One region of the Stenotrophomonas maltophilia complex sp. Om-AH-Sm3 genome, then DNA from elsewhere that is predicted to be linked to it. Evidence: predicted binding sites of a transcription regulator. Region 1 holds the regulator's gene; each other region holds the start of a gene.
The links. Region 1 encodes FliA, which starts transcription of late flagellar genes. Its sites were predicted from a motif close to TAAAGTTTNNCNNNCNNNGGCCGATAA; they were not measured.
Positions count from the first base shown of each region.

Region 1 (6,575 bases):
CCTTCGATGACCATCTCGCGGTCGCGCGTGTTGTGCGAGATCACACTCTTGAGCTTGGCGGCGATCGGCAGGAACAGCAGGTTGGCCGAAGCGATGCCGTAGATGGTGGCGGTGAACGCGGCGGCGATGCCGTGGCCGAGCTTGCTCGGGTCGGCCAGGTTCTTCATCACCGCGATCAGGCCCAGCACGGCACCGATGATGCCGAGCGTCGGTGCATAGATGCCCATCGCCTCGAACACCTTGGCGCCGGCCTGGTCCTGGTGCTCCTGGCTGCCCAGTTCGATTTCCAGCATGTGCCGCATGGATTCGGGCTCGACGCCGTCCACCAGTAGCTGCAGACCCTTGCGCAGGAACGGGTCCTGCTGTGCTTCCACCTGCGATTCCAGGCCCAGCAGGCCCTGGCGGCGGGCGATGTTGCTCCACTCGACGATCTGCTGGATCAGCTCGCGGCGGGCGCTGTGCGGTGGACGCACGACCCAGCGCACGATGCTGAACGCGTGCTTGAACACCGCCGGCGAGGTGTGCAGCAGGATCGCGGCGACGGTGCCGACGATGACGATCACGAACGCCGCAGGCGACCACAGCGACGCCAGGCCGGCGCCCTTGAGGATGCTGCCGCCGACCAGCGAGGCCAGGGCGAGAAAGAGTCCAATGAGGCTGAGTCTATCCATGGATCCGGTATCGGCTTGTATGAATGGGACTTGAGACACCGGTACGGGCTACTGGTGCGACTTCACGGTTTTACGGCTTCAGCAAGCGGGTCAGTCGTGCGGGCTGCGCAGGCCGTCCACATCCAGGATCAGCGCCATGCGACCATCGCCGATCAGGGTTGCACCTGCGTAACCGCGCAGGCCGCGCAGGGCTTTCGGCAGTGGCTTGATGACCACTTCCTCGCGCCCACGGACCTGGTCCACGACCAGGCCGAAGCGCGCTTCGCCGGCCTGCAGCACCACGATCGTCAGCAGTGTCGACGCGGCGGGCGTCACATCCAGCCACTGGCGCAGATCGACCAGTGGCAGCGTGTGCGAACGGCGGTCGAGCACGGCGCGGCCATCGAACCAGCCCAGCGAGGTGCGCGGTGCGTGCAGCACTTCCATCACGCGCGCCAGCGGCAGCGCATAGACGTCTTCGCCGGCCTGCACCAGCAGGGTCGGCAGGATTGCCAGGGTGAGCGGCACGCGGATCAGGAAGCGGCTGCCGCGGCCCAGCTCCGACTGGATCTGGATCTGGCCACTCAGTTCGCGGATGCGCGACTGCACCACGTCCATGCCAACGCCGCGGCCGGAGATATCCGTGACCTGCTGCTTGGTCGAGAAGCCGGGCAGGAACACCAGGTGCAGGCACTCCTCGCTGCTCAGGCGGGCGGCGGCCTCCGGATCGATCAGGCCCTTCTCGCGTGCCTTCGCGCGCAGCTTTTCCGGGTCGATGCCGGCGCCATCGTCCTGCACCTCGATGCTGACGTAGTCACCTTCCTGCTGCGCCGACAACCGCACATGGCCCATCCGCGGCTTGCCCTGTGCTTCGCGCAGGTCGGGCATTTCCACGCCATGGTCGATGGCGTTGCGGACCAGGTGCACCAGCGGGTCGGCCAGCGCTTCGACCAGGTTGCGGTCGAGCTCGGTCTCGGCGCCGATCAGCTCCAGGTCCACTTCCTTCTTCAGCGAGCGGGCAACGTCTCGGGCGACCTTGGGGAAGCGCGAGAAGACCTTGCCTACCGGCTGCATGCGGGTACGCATCACCGCCGACTGCAGGCGCGCGGTGGCGATGTCCAGGGTGGACACGGCGCGGTCCAGTTCCTCGTCGCGCAGGCGCGCACGCAGGGTCTTGAGCCGGTTGCGTGACAGCACCAGTTCGCCGATCAGATTGACGATCGCGTCCAGGCGCTTGGTGTCCACGCGCACGGTGTGTTCGGCCTCGGCCAGCGGCTTGGCGGCCGGCTTGGTCGCCGCTGCAGGTGCCGGTGCGGCCGGTGCGGCCAGTGGGCGTGGTGCCGCGATCGGTGCGGGCGCTGCCGCAGCGATGGGCTTGGCGCCGGGTGCGGCGCCACCGTGCAGCTGGTCGAGCAGGGCTTCGAACTCGTCTTCGCTGATCAGGCCGTCGTCGGCCTTCCTTGCCGGCGCCACCGCAGTCGGTGCGTTGCCGCCGTGCAGCTGGTCGAGCAGGGCCTCGAACTCGTCGTCGGTGATCAGGTCGCTGCCACCCGCAGCGGGAGCTGCTGCGGCGGCGGGTGCAGCCACGGCACCGCCATGCATGTCGAACTGGGCGATCAGCTCCGGCGGCGCATAGCCCGGCTCGGTGCCGGAGGAAACTGCATCCAGCATCGCTTGCAGGTAGTCCAGCGATTGCTGGGCGGCATCGAAGTGATGGGCCTGCAGCACGGCCTGGCCCGCGCGCGCGATGCCCAGCGCTTCTTCGGCGGCGTGGCACAACTCGACCATGGCGGTGACGCCGAGGAAGCCGGCGCCGCCCTTGAGCGTGTGGTAGCCCCGGAACACCGCGTTGAGTTGCTCGGTGTCCTGTGGTGCCTGCTCCAGCGACACCAGCTGTTCGCCCAGGCGATCCAGGATTTCCTGCGCCTCGATGATGAAATCGGCAGTGATGTCGTCGGATACCGCGCTCATGCTTACAGCCCCAGGTCCGACAGCAGGTCGTCGGCGTCGTTCTGCGAGACCGCGTGGCGGTCCAGTCCCTTCAGTGCCGGCCCGGCCAGTTCCGGATCGGTGCGATGCTGTTCCGGCGGCAGGCCGAGCGCACCGAAGCCCTCATGCACACGGCGGACGATGCCGACCACGCGACGGATGATCTGCCCCGTCAGGTCCTGGTAGCTCTGGGTCAGGGCGATCTCGGTGAGGTTGTGGCGGATGCGCTCGAGCTGTGCATCCTGGCCCGGCTGCAGGCCTTCGGCGCGCAGCTGTTCGGTCAGGCTGCGGCATTCCTCGGCCAGGTCCAGGGTGCGGTGCGTCGCCTGTTCGGTCATCGCCACCACGTGGTCCAGGCGTGCGCAGGCATCGTCCAGTTCGCCGGCCTCGCTGGGCACGGTCGGCAGTTCACCCAGGGCCTGCCCGAGCTCGCGGGCCAGCCGCGAGAGGCCGCTCATCATCGGCTGCGTGCGCAGCGCGACCAGTCCGTCGATGCGTTGCCGCCAGGCGGTTTCGTCACCGGACTCCAGTGCGTCCAGTGCTTCCTGCAGGCGCAGGGCGAGGGCATTCTTGTCGACCGTGGTATCCATCAGGCACTGGCCGCCAGGCGTTCGAAGATCTTGCCGAGCTTCTCTTCCAGCGTCTGCGCGGTGAACGGCTTGATGATGTAGCCGTTCACGCCGTTCTGGGCCGCTTCGATGATCTGCTCGCGCTTGGCTTCGGCGGTGACCATCAGCACCGGCAGGGTCTTCAGCTTGGCGTCGGCACGGATCGCCTTGAGCAGCTCGATGCCGGTCATGACCGGCATGTTCCAGTCGGTGACCACGAAATCGAACGGCTGGCTCTGCAGCAGCGACAGCGCGGCATGCCCGTCCTCGGCTTCGGCGGTGTTGGTGAAGCCCAGATCGCCCAGCAGGTTCTTGACGATGCGACGCATGGTCGAGAAGTCGTCGACGATCAGGATGCGCATGTTCTTGTTCAAAGCAGAGTTCCTTTGTTGTTCATTCCGGGCGGCCGGGGGCAGCTGCCTCGGGGATGTTCATTCTTCGAGGCCGGCGTCGACGGCCTCGAATACCTTCAGCCGGCCGCGCAGGCGCAGCACGGCCTGGCCGTGGATCTGGCAGACCCGCGACTCGCTCACGCCGAGCACCGCGCCGATCTCCTTCAGGTTGAGTTCCTGCTCGTAGTAGAGCGAGAGCACCAGCTGTTCGCGCTCGGGCAGATGGCCGATGGCCTTGCCCAGCTCGCGGCCGAACTCGCTGCGCTCCAGCACCTGCTGCGGGGTCGGGCCACCCTGTGCGACCGTGTCCAGCTCGCCCTGGTCCTCAATGCGCGACTCCAGGCTCAGCACCTGGCCACGCGCGGCGTCTTCCATCAGGCGCAGGTATTCGGGCAGTGGCATCTCCATCGCGGCGGCCACTTCGGTGGCGCTGGCGGCGCGGCCGCTGCTCTGTTCCAGGCGGCGGATGGTGGCCGCAGCATCGCGTGCACGGCGGTGCACCGAGCGCGGCACCCAGTCGCCACGGCGGATCTCGTCGATCATCGAGCCACGGATACGGATCGAGGCATAGGTCTCGAACGAGGCGCCCTGGTCGGCGTCGTAGCTGCGCGAAGCCTCGATCAGGCCCATCATGCCAGCCTGGATCAGGTCGTCGACTTCGACGCTGGCCGGCAGGCGCGCGGCCAGATGGTGGGCGATGCGCCGCACCAGGTCCGAGTGCTGGGCGATGACCTCGTTGGCCGCCGAGCGCTGGACTTCCCTGTACTGGGCCGCGCCCTTCATGCCGCCACCCCGCGCTGCTTGAGGATGCGTTCGAGGAAGAACTCGACGCCGCCGCGTGGTTCGGTCGGCGCCTGCCAGCGGGCCGTGCGGCGCGCGATCTCGGTGATCGCCAGTGCGGACGGGCTGGACGGGTAGGCCTTCACCACCGGCTGCTGGCGCTGCACCGACAGGCGCAGCCAGTCATCCTGCGGCACGCAGCCCAGGTAGTTCAGCGAAACATCGGCGAGGAACTTCTCGCAGACGCGGGTCAGCTTCTCGTACAGCACGCGGCCCTCATTGGGGTCGCGTACCATGTTGGCCACCACCTGGATGCGGTCCACGCCCCGTTCACGCGAGAGCACCTTGATCAGCGCGTAGGCGTCGGTGATTGAAGCCGGCTCGTCACAGACCACGACCACGGTGTCCTGCGCGGCCTGGCAGAAGGTCAGCACGCCGTCGGTGATGCCCGCGGCGGTGTCCACCACCATGATGTCCAGCTCGCGCTCCAGCTCGGAGAACACGTTGACTAGGCCGACGTGCTCGGCCGGGGCCAGCTCGGCCATGTGCCGGCGGCCGGACGCGGCCGGGACCACCAGCACGCCGTTCGGGCCTTCGACGATGACATCGTCCAGCGAGCAGCGGCCGGCAACCAGGTCGGCCAGCGTAAAGGTGGGGTTCAAGCCCAGGATCACGTCGATGTTGGCCAGGCCGAGGTCGGCGTCCAGCAGCAGCGTGCGCTTGCCCATGCCGGCCAGCGCCACGGCCAGGTTGGCCGACACGTTGGTCTTGCCCACGCCGCCCTTGCCGCCGGTCACGGCGATGGTGCGCACAGGGCCGAGCGGCTCGCTGCGGGTGGCCGACAGCGGGAAGGTCTTGGTCAGCTTGGCGTACTCACGCGACGGCATGGTTCAACTCCGGGTTGCAGGGCATATCGGCCGCTCGGCGCAAATCTTCAAGGCGAAGTACGAGATTGGCCGCACTTGCCCGGTGCAGGTCGTCCGGAACGTCCTGGCCATCGGTCACCCAGGTGATCGGCAGGGCATGGTCCACGGCCACCGACAGGGCGTTGCCGAAGCGGCCGGTTTCGTCCAGCTTGCTCAGCACCAGGCCCTGCAGGTTGGCGGCACCGAAGCGGCGGACCACCTCGTCCATGTCGCCGAAGCTGGTGTTGGCCGGCAGCACCAGCAGGGTGCGCACCTGGCGGGCGGCGCGCAGCCACTGCAGCTGGGCGGCCAGCGCGCGGTCGCGCGGGCCCAGCCCGGCGGTGTCGATCAGTACCAGCTTGTAGTCCTTCAGGCGTTCCAGCAGCTGGTCCAGGTCGGTGCCGCTGTTGGCCTCGTGGACGGCGATGCCGAGCTGCCTGCCATAGCCATACAGCTGCTCGCGGGCGCCGATGCGGGTGGTGTCGGTGGTGACCAGGGCGACGTCACGCGGCGCGTGCTTCTCGGCGAAGCGCGAGGCCAGCTTGGCGATGGTGGTGGTCTTGCCGGCGCCGGTCGGGCCTACCAGCGCGATCACGCCGCCTTCCTCCAGCGGGTCGACCGGGGCGATCGGCAGCTTGCGCGAGATCAGCCCCAGCATCAGGCCGCGGCCTCGGTGCGCCTCAGTCTCCAGCGGAATCTGCATGGCGACGTCGCGGGCCAGGCCAGCATCGAAGCCGTACTCGTCCATCAGGTCCAGCGCGGTGGCGCGCACCGGGCAGCCGCGCAGGCGCTCGTCGGTGAAGCGGTTCATTTCGCGCTCGATCACCTGGCGCATGCCGGCCACTTCCTGGCGCAGCTGGCGGATCTCGGCGTCGTCCTGGGCGACCACGGTCAGGACCGGGGCTGGGGCGAGCGTCGGCGTCGGCGCGGTTTCGACGGTGGCATCGGCCAGCGCCGGTTCGCTTGCCGCGACCTCCGGCTGCGTTTCGGACAGGGCTGCGGTCGGCAGCGGCGGCGGCTGCACGGCCGGGGCCGCGCTTTCGTGATGCGCCTCGTGCGGCGGGTCGATCTGGAAGCGGGCGCGGTTGGCCGGAGTGGCGCTGGCGGGTGCCGGTGCGACGATGGCTTCGGCGAACGGGGCGAAGATCTGGTCCGGCAGCGCCGGCTCATTGACGGCGGCGCGTGCCAGCGTGGCGGCGAAGCCGGTGCTGCCGCGGGTCGGCACGATCTCGTCGGCGCTGTCCAGGGTGC
Region 1 covers NZ_JBYBLQ010000003.1:343,862-350,436, reverse strand. The annotation lists gene AC10QF_RS06215 (flagellar motor protein) at 1-671, opposite strand, end outside; gene AC10QF_RS06210 (chemotaxis protein CheA) at 762-2,621, opposite strand; gene AC10QF_RS06205 (protein phosphatase CheZ) at 2,624-3,229, opposite strand; gene cheY (chemotaxis response regulator CheY) at 3,229-3,621, opposite strand; gene AC10QF_RS06195 (RNA polymerase sigma factor FliA) at 3,679-4,422, opposite strand; gene AC10QF_RS06190 (MinD/ParA family ATP-binding protein) at 4,419-5,306, opposite strand; gene flhF (flagellar biosynthesis GTPase FlhF) at 5,293-6,575, opposite strand, start outside.

Region 2 (6,575 bases), on a different contig from region 1:
GAAGTGAAATGCACGTGTCCGCCACCTCATCGGCCATCGCGCGTTCAGGAAGAAAATCCGCGCCCATCACGATCAGCCATCGTGATGGGCGCCGTCTCCCTACCGGCGTGCCACGTTCTAGAACTCTTCCCAACCACCGGCATTGGCCGCCAGTGTCGGTTCGATGCGGGGTGAAAGCGCAGCGGGCCGGCGTACCGGGGTGACCGTCGCAGCTACCGCTGCCAATGCGGGGCGTACCACCGCCGCTGCCGTCGTCGCACCCGTGCGGAACACCGAAACCGCCTCAGCCAGCAGGTTGGCCTGCTCTTCCATCGAGCGTGCCGCTGCACTGGCCTCTTCCACCAGCGCCGCATTCTGCTGCGTGGTCTCATCCATCTGCACCACAGCCTGGTTCACCTGCTCGATGCCCGAGCTCTGCTCCTGCGATGCGGCGGAGATATCAGCCATGATGTCGGTCACGCGCTGCACCGACGCCACGATCTCGCCCATCGTGGTGCCTGCCTGGCGGACCAGCGCCGATCCATCGGCGACCTTGCCGACCGAGTCCTCGATCAGGCCCTTGATCTCCTTGGCCGCACCGGCCGAGCGTTGTGCCAACGTGCGCACCTCACTGGCCACCACCGCAAAGCCCCTGCCCTGCTCGCCGGCACGCGCGGCTTCCACCGCCGCGTTCAAGGCCAGGATGTTGGTCTGGAAGGCGATGCCGTCGATGACACTGATGATCTCGGCGATCTTCTTCGACGAGGCTTCGATGGCCGACATCGTGGCGACCACCTGGCCGACCACCTCGCCGCCCTGCGAGGCGACACCGTGCGCGCCGATGGCGAGCAGATTGGCCTGGCGTGCATGCTCGGCGTTCTGCTTCACGGTGGAGGTCAGTTCCTCCATCGATGCTGCGGTCTCTTCCAGGTTTGCCGCCTGCTGTTCGGTACGCCGCGACAGATCGGTGTTGCCCGAGGCAATCTCGCCTGCTGCGAGGTTGATGCTGGACGCACTGGACTGGATGCGGCCGACAATCTGCTTGAGCTGATCGACGGTGGCATTGCAGTCATCGCGCATGCGGGCGAACACGCCGTGGAAGTCGCCCTGCATGCGTACGGTGAGGTCACCGCGCGAGATCGCCTGCAGCAGCGTCGACACCTGCACCAGGTTCTCGTCGGTGGTCTGCATCAGGCGATTGAGTCCAGCCACCATGTCGCGGAAATCATAGGCGAAGCGATCTTCATCGCCGCGCAGGCTGAAGTCGCCCGCCGCCGCGGCCGTCGCCAGCCGGCGGATCTCGCCGTTGATCGCCGACAGGCTGGTCTTGGTCTCGTCCATTGCCTGGGTGATCGCCGCCTTCTCGCCCGGCAGCGGATCCATGTCCACCGACAGGTCGCCACGGGCGTAATGCTTCATCACTTCGATCAGCCGGTTCTGCACCTGCACATGCGAGCCGACCAGCGCATTCGTCTCGTGCACCATGCGCCCGTAGTCGCCGGGGAAGGCAGCCTCGTCCATGCGATAGCTGAGGCTGCCGGCATCGTGCTGGCGGGCCAGCTCGCCCTGCGCCGCCATCACCGACTGCAACTGCGCCTGCATGCGCTGCATCGACCTGAGCAGCTGCGTCACCTCATCGTTGCCGGACGCGTCGATGCTGTTGTCCAGCCGCCCGTTGGCGATGCCGTCGGCCAGCTTCACCGCACCTTCCAGCGGGCGGGTCAGGCTGCGGGTGATGGCCCACGCGGCCAGCGAGCCCAGTATCAGGCTCAGCACGCCGAACACGATCGACAGCGTGCCGGTCCAGGATTCGGTTGAACGGTATTCCTCGCGGCTGCGCGCGGTCAGTGTCTCCTGATGCCGCAGCAGGGTCGAGATCGTCTCATTCCATGCGGTCGCCAGGCCGTGCTCGGCGAGCAGTTCCTTGGCCGCACCGTCGAAATCACCGGCCTTCATGCGCTCGTGCAGATGCTGGGTGGAGGCGTCGGTGGCCTTGCGTGCCGCGTCGATTTTCGCAACCAGGCTATCGCCGGTGGCGTCGCGCGGAATCTTGATGTACTTGGCCCAGATACCGTCGTAGGTCTGCGACAGCTCCTGCGCCTTCTGATAATCCTTGTCGAAATCCTCGCCGCGCTTGATCACCATCAGCCGGCGATGCATCAGCACCGCGTTGTTGGTATCCAGCATCTCATTCAACAGCCGCATCTTCACCATGTTGACGTCCACCACTTTCGAGAACTGGGCAGACTTCAGATGGTTTCCGTACAGCGCCAGGCCGACGATGGCCACGATGAACAGCAGCAGCAAACCGAACCCGGCCCCCAGCCGGGATCCCACACGGAGGTTGCGTAAGGCGAGCATCTCAATTCCCTTGATCATGGCCGTACGATCGATGGCGGCGCGGGCAGGGGAAACTTTATGGGCCGGTATTATTATATCGATCTAAAACTCTGGAACTGTGCAGACAGGTGTGAAATCAGACAACCCACGAAGGCGCTGTATCCATAAGGTATATCGCCACGGGTAGCGAGAATGGGATCAGACAGGGACCTGCCAGCCCGTTGCGCGGCATTACGGGGCAGCTGGCCCCGGGAAGACCAGATCCTTCCCGAGCCTTGCCGCATAGATGCTCTCGAACTGGAAAGAGAGCACAAACCGGAACCCGCACGCCGCGGCGTAACGCTTGATGAAGTTGCAGATTTCCTCCCAGGCGCTTTTAAACCCGCTCGCGCGGAAATGAAACGAACCGAGCAGGCCCACTTGCCACTCGGCTTCAATCCCTTCCGCAACGACAGCTTCCGGCGGGTCGACGATGCTGAATCCGAAGCCTGTATTGGAGGCTGGAAGATACCCATGCAGACCGTCAGTACCGTCGGCGTACTCGGCCTGGATCGAATCCAGAGCGTGCAGCACGGCAGCCAGGTCGGCACCGGCTTCGACCTCGAGAAACAGCGAAATGCTCATTACCTGCGCAGGCCGATGAGGGTATGCCTGTTGAAGAACCGCATCTTCCCCTCGATCGTGAAGTCCGTGCGCCTGATCTCGCCCAGCATCATCTCGCGCTGCTCCTCGCTCAACGTGCAGGGCTCCAGAACATTGGCCTCCAGCACTCGCCCCGGGGGCGCCAGTCGCAGCTCGACAATGCAGGCATTGCCCTCGATGGGAACACCTGCTGGCCACGCCGTCATTGCGATCGCACGCATTTGCTCCTGGTACTCCACCTGCTCCGCTTCCTCTATCTGCGGGTCCGGCAGATCCGGCGGGTTCGCCGCCACGTGCAGAGCAGACTGCGTGGGCGTTGGCTCTGATATCGAACCAACGATCAGTTTGATCAGGGTGTTCTGTGAGGCCGTTACCGCCAAGGCGATCACCAGAGCGGTGTAGCTGACACCACCAGCCTTCTGCAGCTCAAGGTGCCGCCGATGTGCCCCGCGATGCTCAGCATCAACCTTGCGGACAATCCTTCGGCAATACGCTAGGTACAGCGGATTCGCCAGGATTCCTGCAAGTACGCGAAACACCACGAAGGAGAGCAAGGACAACCATGGCAGCCCCAGCAGCACGAAGGTGGTCATCAGCAACGGCGAAAGGATGAACCAGATCGCGCCCCACGCATGCATGCGCCGGAAGAAGAACCAGAGTGACGAGAACAGGAATGCCGGCCAGTTCCAGCGCCTTGGCGCCCCGCCGCTTGCGTCGTACAGCCTCCAGTAGTGGAGGTAGGTGGAGAACCGGTCTCCTACCACGATCGCCAGTGCGTCCTTCTCGCTCGGCCCATCAGAGGTTGCATCTGTGCTCTGCACCGCTTCACCGACGGCGCTGCCGAAGGTGGGTTCAATCCTTGCTCTCATTATTTTTCATCCAAACTCGACACGAAATCACTCACGACCGCTTACCACGTAGCATCTCGGCTATTGAGTCCCACCCCGCCTGTACTCAGCGCGGCCTTACTCGAACTCAATGCAACGACCATAAACACTCTCAAGCCACGACGCAGATTGCAGTCACGACCTGCTCCGGCTCATCCTCAAGCGGCACACCCCAACCGGAAATTTCGAGGGCAGCGTACTGACCTCCGCTACAGAACCACTCCTCTGCTTCATCGAAATGCAACTCGGTGAAGCAAAGAAAATCTGAAACCAGACTTCCAATGCCAACTGAACCTGCTGCAAGTCCACGATAGGACTTACGTGCAACGACATCCCACGGCATCCCCAATGCGTAAACCTTGATCGCCCGCACACCCCAGTCGCCGATCGTAATAGAGAGCGCAGCCATATCACCAGTGCGATCACCGCCAGGCAGGGAGAACAGGAGCCCGCCGTTTCCATGCTCGTCAGGACCATACCTTTCCAGACGAAGATCAGGCCCGTCCTTAAACCTGTACAACTGAGCATCCGCGTCGATCAGAAATGCAGCAATAGCCGCGTCCAGATCACCGTATGACGCATGCAGAGGTATGGCTGCCATGGATACGCCAGGAACAATCGGCGCATCCCATGCAACGGAGAATCCACTGGAAATACCCACCCCAAAACAAGAATTTTTCAAACCACTGAATTCAACCCTCCGCTTCCGCGGATTCAAGAATCTCACTTTGTCATCACAAATCGAGCCACCAGGACCCTAAAAGCCCAGGCCCGCACCGCGGCGAACAAATCGCACCGAAAATTTGCCCGACAACAATCAATCCAGAATTGAAGTTTTAAAATCACATCCAAATTATTATCAATAATAATGCGATCGATCAAACCTGACACCTGTCGCAACCACGTCACCCGACTCAAAGAAGACAGATGTATCCATCCCATGCAGCATCACTGCATAGCCCTTGACGACGCCATCTTCCTCCCGACTTATCCCCAGCACACCACCACGTCGACCAACGTATACAGACCGGGGCTCAACGACCTCAACCTCCATATAGAAATCAATAGCTTCATTCATTTGTGCGTAATCCGTCCATCAAGCGAAATATTAAGATGCGACCCGTCGCGTGTCGCCCAGCCCAACTGCGCCTTTCCAGTTCTGGACAATTGCACATCCCACTCGAAAGCCTGCCCCTGAGTGCGCGACGGACCTTTTGTCCATTCATTACCAAATCTATCCAGATATCCATTATTGGGGCCACGGGGAAGCGGATTTGATGCAGAGTATCCCGACGGAGGAACGTACCTTATTCTACCCTGAGTCGGCAATTCGACATATTTTATTCTGGCTTTTGATGACCAAACTTGTGCAGAACCGACCGACCCAACAGGATTGAATGGCGGTTCATCAAGGTACGCCAATCCGCCACGAGACACCGCGACTTCGCCAGACGAGGCGACTGATGCAGGTGGTGCTTTCCCACCCTTTACCAAGGCTCCCCCCTTTGCACCCGCAGCACTTGTGATCAGCGCGAGTGCCATATCCCGCCAATACTCACCACTGGTGAATATATTGGAAAGATCGCCAAACGCCTGACCGGCCTGCCCCCTTAATCCGTGCGTAAAGTAGGACCCCAAATCCAGAGCGTAGCCAGGTGCCATGCCCCAAAGCGGCGGAGGCAGTCCAGATACAACGAAATCGTTGTACTCATCCTTCTGCATGATGAGTCGAGGAGTTCCGTCTGACTCCGTCAGCGTGAAGCTGACAGTCTCGCCTGTCTCCTTGTTCTGATTCGCTATGACTTTATAGGCAACCTCATCACTGCTGTCGGAAATAACAACGGCCTTGGTGTTGTCCGACATCTCAAGAATCGTGGAACAGCCTCGCACAGCAGGATTGGCCTTGCAGACATCCAGAGCTTCCAGGTACTGATCCCAGTGCATCTGACGGTTGAACTGATCTCCCAGCAGCGCCGTGCCCGCACCATCACTACCACCCACGACTCCGCCCAGCGCAGCACTGGCGAGTTCGATCAGACTGTTGAACTCACCGCTCCGCGGATCCATGCCCTGACCGGTAAGGAAGCGTGTCATCGCCTCCTTGGCCAGCGCGGCACCGGTGGCACCCGCAGCGGCGCCGCCAATATCGCCGCCACTCAATGCCGCAACGGCAGCGCCTGTCAGGCCATGCAGCAAGACCTTGTTGCGCCCGCTTTCACCCCACTCGCTGATCCGCCGCAGCGCGTCGGCCTCGGCCTCGGCATCACCATTGGCGCGCGCAACTTCCAGATCCACCTTGGCCTGGGCACTCTTCTTGGAGGCCAGATTGCCAACGGCCTTGAAACCGATCTCCCCCAGGATCTGCGTGAGTTCCTGCCGCTCCTGAACCTTCTTCTCGTCGAAGATGGGCGCAAATCCATTGGCGTTGTCCAAACCAGTTACGCCGCGCTGCAGGCCTGCCAGCGTGCTGTTGTCTCCATTTCGAATGTCGATCGTGCCGTCGGCCACGCCGCTTCGCGTGGTGGAGCTCTTGCTGTCACCCGTTGGCAGGCCCGGCATCACCGAGGGGTTGAAGTTGAACCCGTCTGAAGGGCTCCCGCCGCCACTGGTACCGCCACTGATCGAGGCGGAAAGGAACTCCGCCCGGTTCTTGAGATCCTCAACCGTCAAGCTGCCCGTCGACAGCAGATTCTTCGAGGGATCCGCGGTGCTTGCGATGACGGCCCC
Region 2 covers NZ_JBYBLQ010000001.1:360,214-366,788, forward strand. The annotation lists gene AC10QF_RS01715 (methyl-accepting chemotaxis protein) at 118-2,340, opposite strand; gene AC10QF_RS01720 (hypothetical protein) at 2,551-2,943, opposite strand; gene AC10QF_RS01725 (DUF2628 domain-containing protein) at 2,943-3,830, opposite strand; gene AC10QF_RS01730 (hypothetical protein) at 3,961-4,566, opposite strand; gene AC10QF_RS01735 (hypothetical protein) at 4,708-4,926, opposite strand; gene AC10QF_RS01740 (hemagglutinin repeat-containing protein) at 4,923-6,575, opposite strand, start outside.
Region 2: the regulator FliA is predicted to act here: its motif matches at 2,372-2,398, upstream of AC10QF_RS01715 (methyl-accepting chemotaxis protein).

Region 3 (6,575 bases), on a different contig from region 1:
GGTCTTCGAATGGGATGGGCAGGGCAAGCCGCTGTGGATGGCCGGCGCGCATGCTGACGTCACCGAGCTGCAGCAGGCGAGGCAGGACGCGGCCGAGACCCGCCAACGCCTGCAGGCCGTGGTCGATGCGTCCGATGAGGTAGCGGTGATCGCCACCGATACCGATGGCACCATCACCCTGTTCAACACGGGTGCGGAGCGCCTGCTGGGCTACAGCGCAGCGGAGGTGGTCGGCCAGCGCCGGCTCGATGCGTTCCACGATCCGGAGGAACTGAAAGCCTGGCTGGAGCCGCTGGCCGATGCCGAGGGCAACCTTCCCGACGTGTTCGAAGCGCTCAGTGCTCGCGCTGACGGGCAGACCTACTCGCGGCAGTGGACGTTGCTGCGCAAGGAGGGCCTGCCACGCCAGGTGCGCCTGTCGATCAGCCGCATGGAAGGTGCCGAAGGCGCACGCATCGGCTACGTCGGCATGGCCATCGACATCACCGAGATCCTGCAGGCACGGGCTGAGGCGCGGCTGTCGGCGGAAAAGTTCGCCGGTGCATTCACGTCGGCGGCGTTGGGCATGGCGCTGGTGTCGCTGGAGGGGCGTTGGCTGGACGTCAATGATGCGCTGTGCCGGATCCTGGGTTACCCGCGCGAAGAGCTGCTGCAGGTCGACTTCCAGCGCCTGACCCATCCCGATGACCTGCAGACCGACCTGGCCCTGGTGCAGGACCTGCTGGCCGGACGGCGCAGCCATTACCACCTTGAAAAGCGCTATCTCGACCGCGACGGCCGCATCATCTGGGCGCGGCTGTCAGTGTCGCTGGTGCGCAGCGAGCATGGCCAGCCACTGCATTTCGTGTCGCAGATCCAGGACATCACCGCCCAGCGCAGCAGTGAGCAACGCCTGTTCGAGAGCGAACAGCGCAGCCGCATCACCCTGGATGCGGTGGCCGACCTGGTGCTCAGCGTCAACCTTGACGGCCGCATCGACTATGCCAACGCGGCCGCGGTACGCACCCTGGCCGGTGATGGCGCGCTGTCGCTGGCCGGGCACAGGGTGCAGGACGTGCTGGCGCTGACCACCGAGTACGCGCCCGGCTCGGTGCTGGATGTGCAGGTACTCCTGGACCCGGAAAGCAACGCGGTGGACCTGCATGCCGACCTGCTGCTGCGCCTGGGCACGGCAACGGTGCCGGTGGACCTGACGCGGGCCTGGCTGCGCGATGACGAAGGCCATGTGCGCGGCGCGGTGTGGGTGCTGCGCGACGACACCCAGCAGCGGGCGCGGCAGCGCGAAGCCCGCCACCTGGCCGAGATCGATCCACTCACCGAACTGAGCAACCGCCGCGGTTTCGAGGTGCACCTGCAGCAGGCGATCACCCGCGTCGAGCGCACCGGGCAGGCCGCCTCGCTGATGTACATCGATCTGGACCGCTTCAAGCCGGTCAACGACACCTGGGGCCACCTGGCCGGCGATGCCGTGCTGTGGGCGGTGGCCAGTGTGCTGCGACATGGTGTGCGTGATTCGGACGTGGTGGCGCGGCTGGGCGGCGACGAGTTCGCGGTGATCCTGTCCGGGTGTACGCCGCGTCGTGCCGCACGGATCGGCGGTGAGCTCCTGCAGACCCTGTCAGCGCTGTCCATTCCATGGGATCAGCACCGGCTGCGGGTCGGTGCCAGCATCGGCATCGCGCCCCTGGCGGGGGGCATGAGCGTGGACCAGGCAGTGGCCGCTGCCGATGCACAGTGCTACCGGGCCAAGGCGCTGGGGCGCAACAACGTGCAGGTGCAGGGCGAGCTGTCGGGGCTTCCAGGCGACGATGCCGATGCCGCCCAGGACTGATCTCAGCCTGTGAGAGGACGCGCGCGAATACTGCGCGCATCTCCACTCAAGCAGGTGAACCCATGAAGGCCTGGAACCCGGTTGCGGTACGCATGTTCATCCCGGCGCTGGTCGGCTGGTGCCTGGCGCTGGCCACCTGCCTGCGCGCCGAACAGCTGCGCGGGGACCCGCACGCGCAGGCGTTGTTGCCCGTGTTGCAGCAAGGCGCGGTCGCGCTGCTGGTCCTGAGCTTGGCCTGCACGGTTGCGGCCTGCGTGTTGCTGTGGCGGCATGGCCGCGGCGACGGCGGGCGTCTCGCTTCCGGCACTACATCCGTGCGGCGTCCATCAGCAGGACCCGGCACGGTGCGCGCTGGAACGCGTTGATCTGAGGCACCAGACGCTGGAAGTGCTCGCTGGCGCAATGGATATCCAGAGCGTCGCGGTCTGGCCATTGCTCGATGAAGACGAAATGCCCGGGGTCCTTGTGGTCGACGAACAGTTCATAGCCGAGGCAGAGCGGCTCTCGCTGCGTGCATGCGACCAGCTCGCGGTACAGGGGAAGCACGGTATCCACGGCATCGGGATGGATGAAATCCTCGGCGATCACTTTCAGCATGCCGGCACCTGCAGACGGGCCTTGCAGGATAGTGCCAGCGCATGGCCTGCACCTATCCTGGTCAACGCAATACTGCGTCCGTACTGACCAGCTGCACGTCGTGCATCTGATTGAGGTAGGCCTCGTAGTAGCCCTTGTGCGAGGCACCGACGATGGCCAGCATTCGGCTGCCAGGGTGCAGGCCCAGTACGTCGCGGATGTTGGCGACCATGCGCAGGTTGCGGGTTTCCCAGTAACCGACATACATCCGGCCGAACGCCTTGGAGGACGGCTCGACGAGCGTCGCGCCGAAGTCGCTCTGGTACGCTGCCATCGCTGCCGCCGGGCTGTTGTAATCCCGATACAGCGCCATGACGCCACCGGGCTTGTCCAGATTGGCCACGAGGCGTTCATCGGCCTCCCGTCGCGCCCGCAAGTACGTATTGTTCCAGGCACCGGTGATGGCTGCACTGGCCGCCGCCTCATCCTCCGCCGGTGTGGGAGAATCGGCCGTGTGGTCGTCCACGGCCCACAGCCGTTCATGCCCGAGGCGGGCGGCAACGACGGCGGCGATCAGGCTGGTTTCATTGCGGCGGACCAGGCCTTTGCCGAGGATCTCGACCAGGGCCGGCGTCAGCCCATCGCCGGCTTTGCGCTCGGGCGCAGGCAGGCGCAGCCATTGCACCTGCGCCGAGCCGCGTTCGCCCGCAGCCAGGAACAATGCGGCGAGCCGACGACGCTGGGCGGGCGTCGGCTCGTCCGGCCAGGTCGCAAGCAGGCGCTCGGCCTGGGCGTTCGCTGAAGGCACGTCCAGGCCGGTGGCAGCCTGCGCAGCGGTGGTGTCGAAGCAGTAGGTGGCCACGCTCTCCGCATAGCGTTCCGGGTAGCGACGCATGGAATCGCACTGGAGGCCGGACAGGTCTTCGGTGGCGATCAGCCCGGGCTTCCAGGCGACCAGTCGCTGCAGCAACGGTTCAAGCAAGGCGGGCTGGAAGGACTTGGGCAGGCCGGACAGGTGGGCGGTGCCCAGTACCAGTACCTCGTTCGGTCGCCCTGCAGGCGGCCCCTTCAGCTGGTCCGGCTGGAAGGCGGGCCGATAGGTGGCATCGGCAGCGAGGGCGCCGGTACTGCACAGGCCCAGGATCAGGAAGCTGGCCAAGCGTGGGAACATGCGATCTCCGTGTCAGTGAGCGTCCTGCGGTTCGCTGCATGCTGGCCATTTTCACCTGCCATGGAATCGCCCGTTGGTCATGCAAACCTTTCGGGCTTGAGCTGCATCGGCGTGCCGGGCAAGGCTATGCCCAGTGACGGCGGCAACGCGCGATATGTTCCGTGACGACACCCGGTGTCCCCGCCGAGCGTGAGCAGAATGTGAAGTACATCGCGATTGTCTACCGCGCCCCTGCAGCCGCATCTGAAGTTGCGACGGACGTCGCGTAATCCGGCTAAAGCCACCGATCCCCTCGCCGATACTCCCTCTGGATCCCGCTCCAGTCACCCGCCGCAGGACCCCAGGCCGTCCCCGATGGGCGGCCCGCGCTGTGTGTTCCGCCGCTCCCAGATGCCGATGGCACCCGCAGCGGACGTTCGTGGCAGTCGCTCGAGAGGTGCCGGTTGGCCCCTGTAGTCCCTGGCACCTGAAGTTGCCGCCGGGCATCCCGCCCGTCGGGTCGCAACCGCTTACCGGACACCGAGGATCAGACAATGCTCATTCCAGGCTTCACGGCGGGCGCGCAGGCGCCGGCCGAGCTGCATACCCGTTGGTCGCCGTGGCGTGCCCTGCTGGGCGCGCTGGCTCCCCAGCACCGCACCGGCGCCGAGGCCGTGTCCGATGGCCGTGCCGAGCTGGAAGCCCAGGTCGCGGCGCTGCACCGGGTCCAGGCGGTCATCGAGTTCGCCCTCGATGGCACCATCCTGCAGGCCAATGACAACTTCCTGCAGGCGATGGGCTACCGGCTGGAGGAGATCCAGGGAAAGCATCATTCCCTGTTCGTCGATCCCGAGCAGGCGCGCAGCGCCGAGTACCGCGAGTTCTGGGCGCGGCTGGGGCGTGGCGAATATGACGCTGGCCAGTACCGGCGCTTCGGCAAGGGCCAGCGCGAGATCTGGATCCAGGCCTCGTACAACCCGGTGCTGGACCGGCAGGGGCGGCCATACAAGGTGGTCAAGTTCGCCACCGACATCACTGCGCAGAAGCTGCAGGCAGCCGACTCGGCCGGGCAGCTGGCGGCGATCGACAAGTCGCAGGCGGTGATCGAGTTCGGCATGGACGGCCGCATCCTTTCGGCCAACGACAACTTCCTGGCCGCCACCGGCTACAGCCTGGACGACGTGCGTGGCCAGCACCACTCGCTGTTCGTCGAGCCCGAGTATCGTGGCAGTGCCGAGTATCGCCAGTTCTGGGAGAAGCTCGGCCGTGGCGAATACGATGCCGGCCAGTACCGGCGCCTCGGCAAGGGCGGGCGCGAGGTCTGGATCCAGGCGTCCTACAACCCGATCCTGGATCTCAACGGAAAGCCGTTCAAGGTGGTCAAGTACGCCACCGACATCACCGCGCAGGTGCATGAGAACCAAGCCATGCAACGTGCCGTGGCGCAGACCCGTGAAGTGGTGGCGGCCGCGAAGGAAGGCGACCTGACCCGGCGCGTGACCACTGCCGACAAGAACGGGCCGATCGCCGAGCTGTGCGAAGGCGTGAATTCGTTGGTGGAGGCGATGGCCGCGATCATCGCCCAGATCAAGTTCGCCGCCGACACCATCGCCGTCGGTGCCACCGAGATCGCGCAGGGCAACAGCGATCTGTCGCAGCGCACCGAGCAGCAGGCCGCGTCGCTGGAGGAGACCGCGGTGTCGATGAAGGGCCTGGCCGAGACCGTGCAGCGCACCGCGACCAACGCACGGCAGGCCAGTCAGCTGGCCGGTGGTGCTGCTGATGTCGCTGCCCGCGGTGGCAACGTGGTGCACGAAGTGGTCGAGACCATGGCCGTGATCAACGCGTCCTCGCGGCGCATCGTCGACATCATCGGCGTGATCGACGGCATTGCTTTCCAGACCAACATCCTTGCGTTGAACGCGGCGGTGGAAGCAGCGCGTGCGGGCGAACACGGGCGTGGCTTCGCCGTGGTCGCCACCGAGATCCGCGAACTGTCGCAGCGCTCGGCCAGTGCCGCGAAGGAGATCAAGCAGCTGATCGATGCGTCGGTGGCCAATGTCGGCGCCGGTACCGTGCAGGTTGAGAGCGCCGGACGCACCATGGACGAGATCGTGGTCAATGTGCGCCGTGTCAGTGACCTGATGTCCGAGATCAGCACGGCCGCGCAGCAGCAGAGCGACGACATCCAGCAGATGAACCATGCCGTCGATCTGATCGATCAGGGCACCCAGCAGAACGCCGCGCTGGTCGAGGAAGCCTCGGCCGCAGCGCGCAGCATGGAGGAGCAGTCGGCGCAGCTTCTGCAGACCGTGGCCAGCTTCCGCGTGCAGGGTGGGGCGGGGCACCTGCATGGCGCGGCGGTGCTGCGCGCGGTCTAGGCCCGGCGGTCGGAGTGTTGTTCCCCGGCATCGTGGGTCGGCCTGCTCATGCGCAGCCTGCCAGGCTACGCCGATGCTGATGGTCACATGGGGCCTCAGCGGCGGGCAGTGCGGCGGTTTCCACGGCGGCGCGCAGGCGCTCGCAGGGTGGCGATGAATTCCTCGCCGCCGTCGCGGGCCAGCAGGTCATCACTGCGTTGCGGGCAGCCGTCGAGGATCGCGGCGACCGCCTGCAGGGTGTTGGCGTCCCAGCGCCCGGCGCTGATCGGATGCGTCAGGCAGATGGCGGGCGATCTGCAGCGCCATCGCCCGTTCGGAAACGTCGCCCCAGCTGGTGTGCTCGATCACGCCCGGCAGCGAGAAGTAGTGGGACCGGGCGACGGCCTCGGACGCCCGCAGGAGGGGCAATCGCGCGGGCAGGGCATGCTGGGGCATCTTCGCCAGTGTCGGCGCTCTGGCCCGGGAAATGCAAAAGGCCAGGTCATGGACCTGGCCTTTGATGCAGTGGTGCCGGTGAAAGGACTCGAACCTTCATGGGGTCACCCCCGGCTGATTTTGAGTCAGCTGCGTATACCATTCCGCCACACCGGCAGGCAGCGTGCGAGTGTAACCGAGGTCGGCAGGCGATGCATAGTAG
Region 3 covers NZ_JBYBLQ010000006.1:128,463-135,037, reverse strand. The annotation lists gene AC10QF_RS09600 (PAS domain S-box protein) at 1-1,831, shown strand, start outside; gene AC10QF_RS09595 (hypothetical protein) at 1,894-2,196, shown strand; gene AC10QF_RS09590 (putative quinol monooxygenase) at 2,138-2,428, opposite strand; gene AC10QF_RS09585 (DUF5694 domain-containing protein) at 2,490-3,578, opposite strand; gene AC10QF_RS09580 (methyl-accepting chemotaxis protein) at 4,112-5,938, shown strand; partial or broken gene AC10QF_RS09575 (nucleotidyl cyclase domain-containing protein) at 5,969-6,174, opposite strand; tRNA gene AC10QF_RS09570 (tRNA-Leu) at 6,444-6,529, opposite strand.
Region 3: the regulator FliA is predicted to act here: its motif matches at 3,854-3,880, upstream of AC10QF_RS09580 (methyl-accepting chemotaxis protein).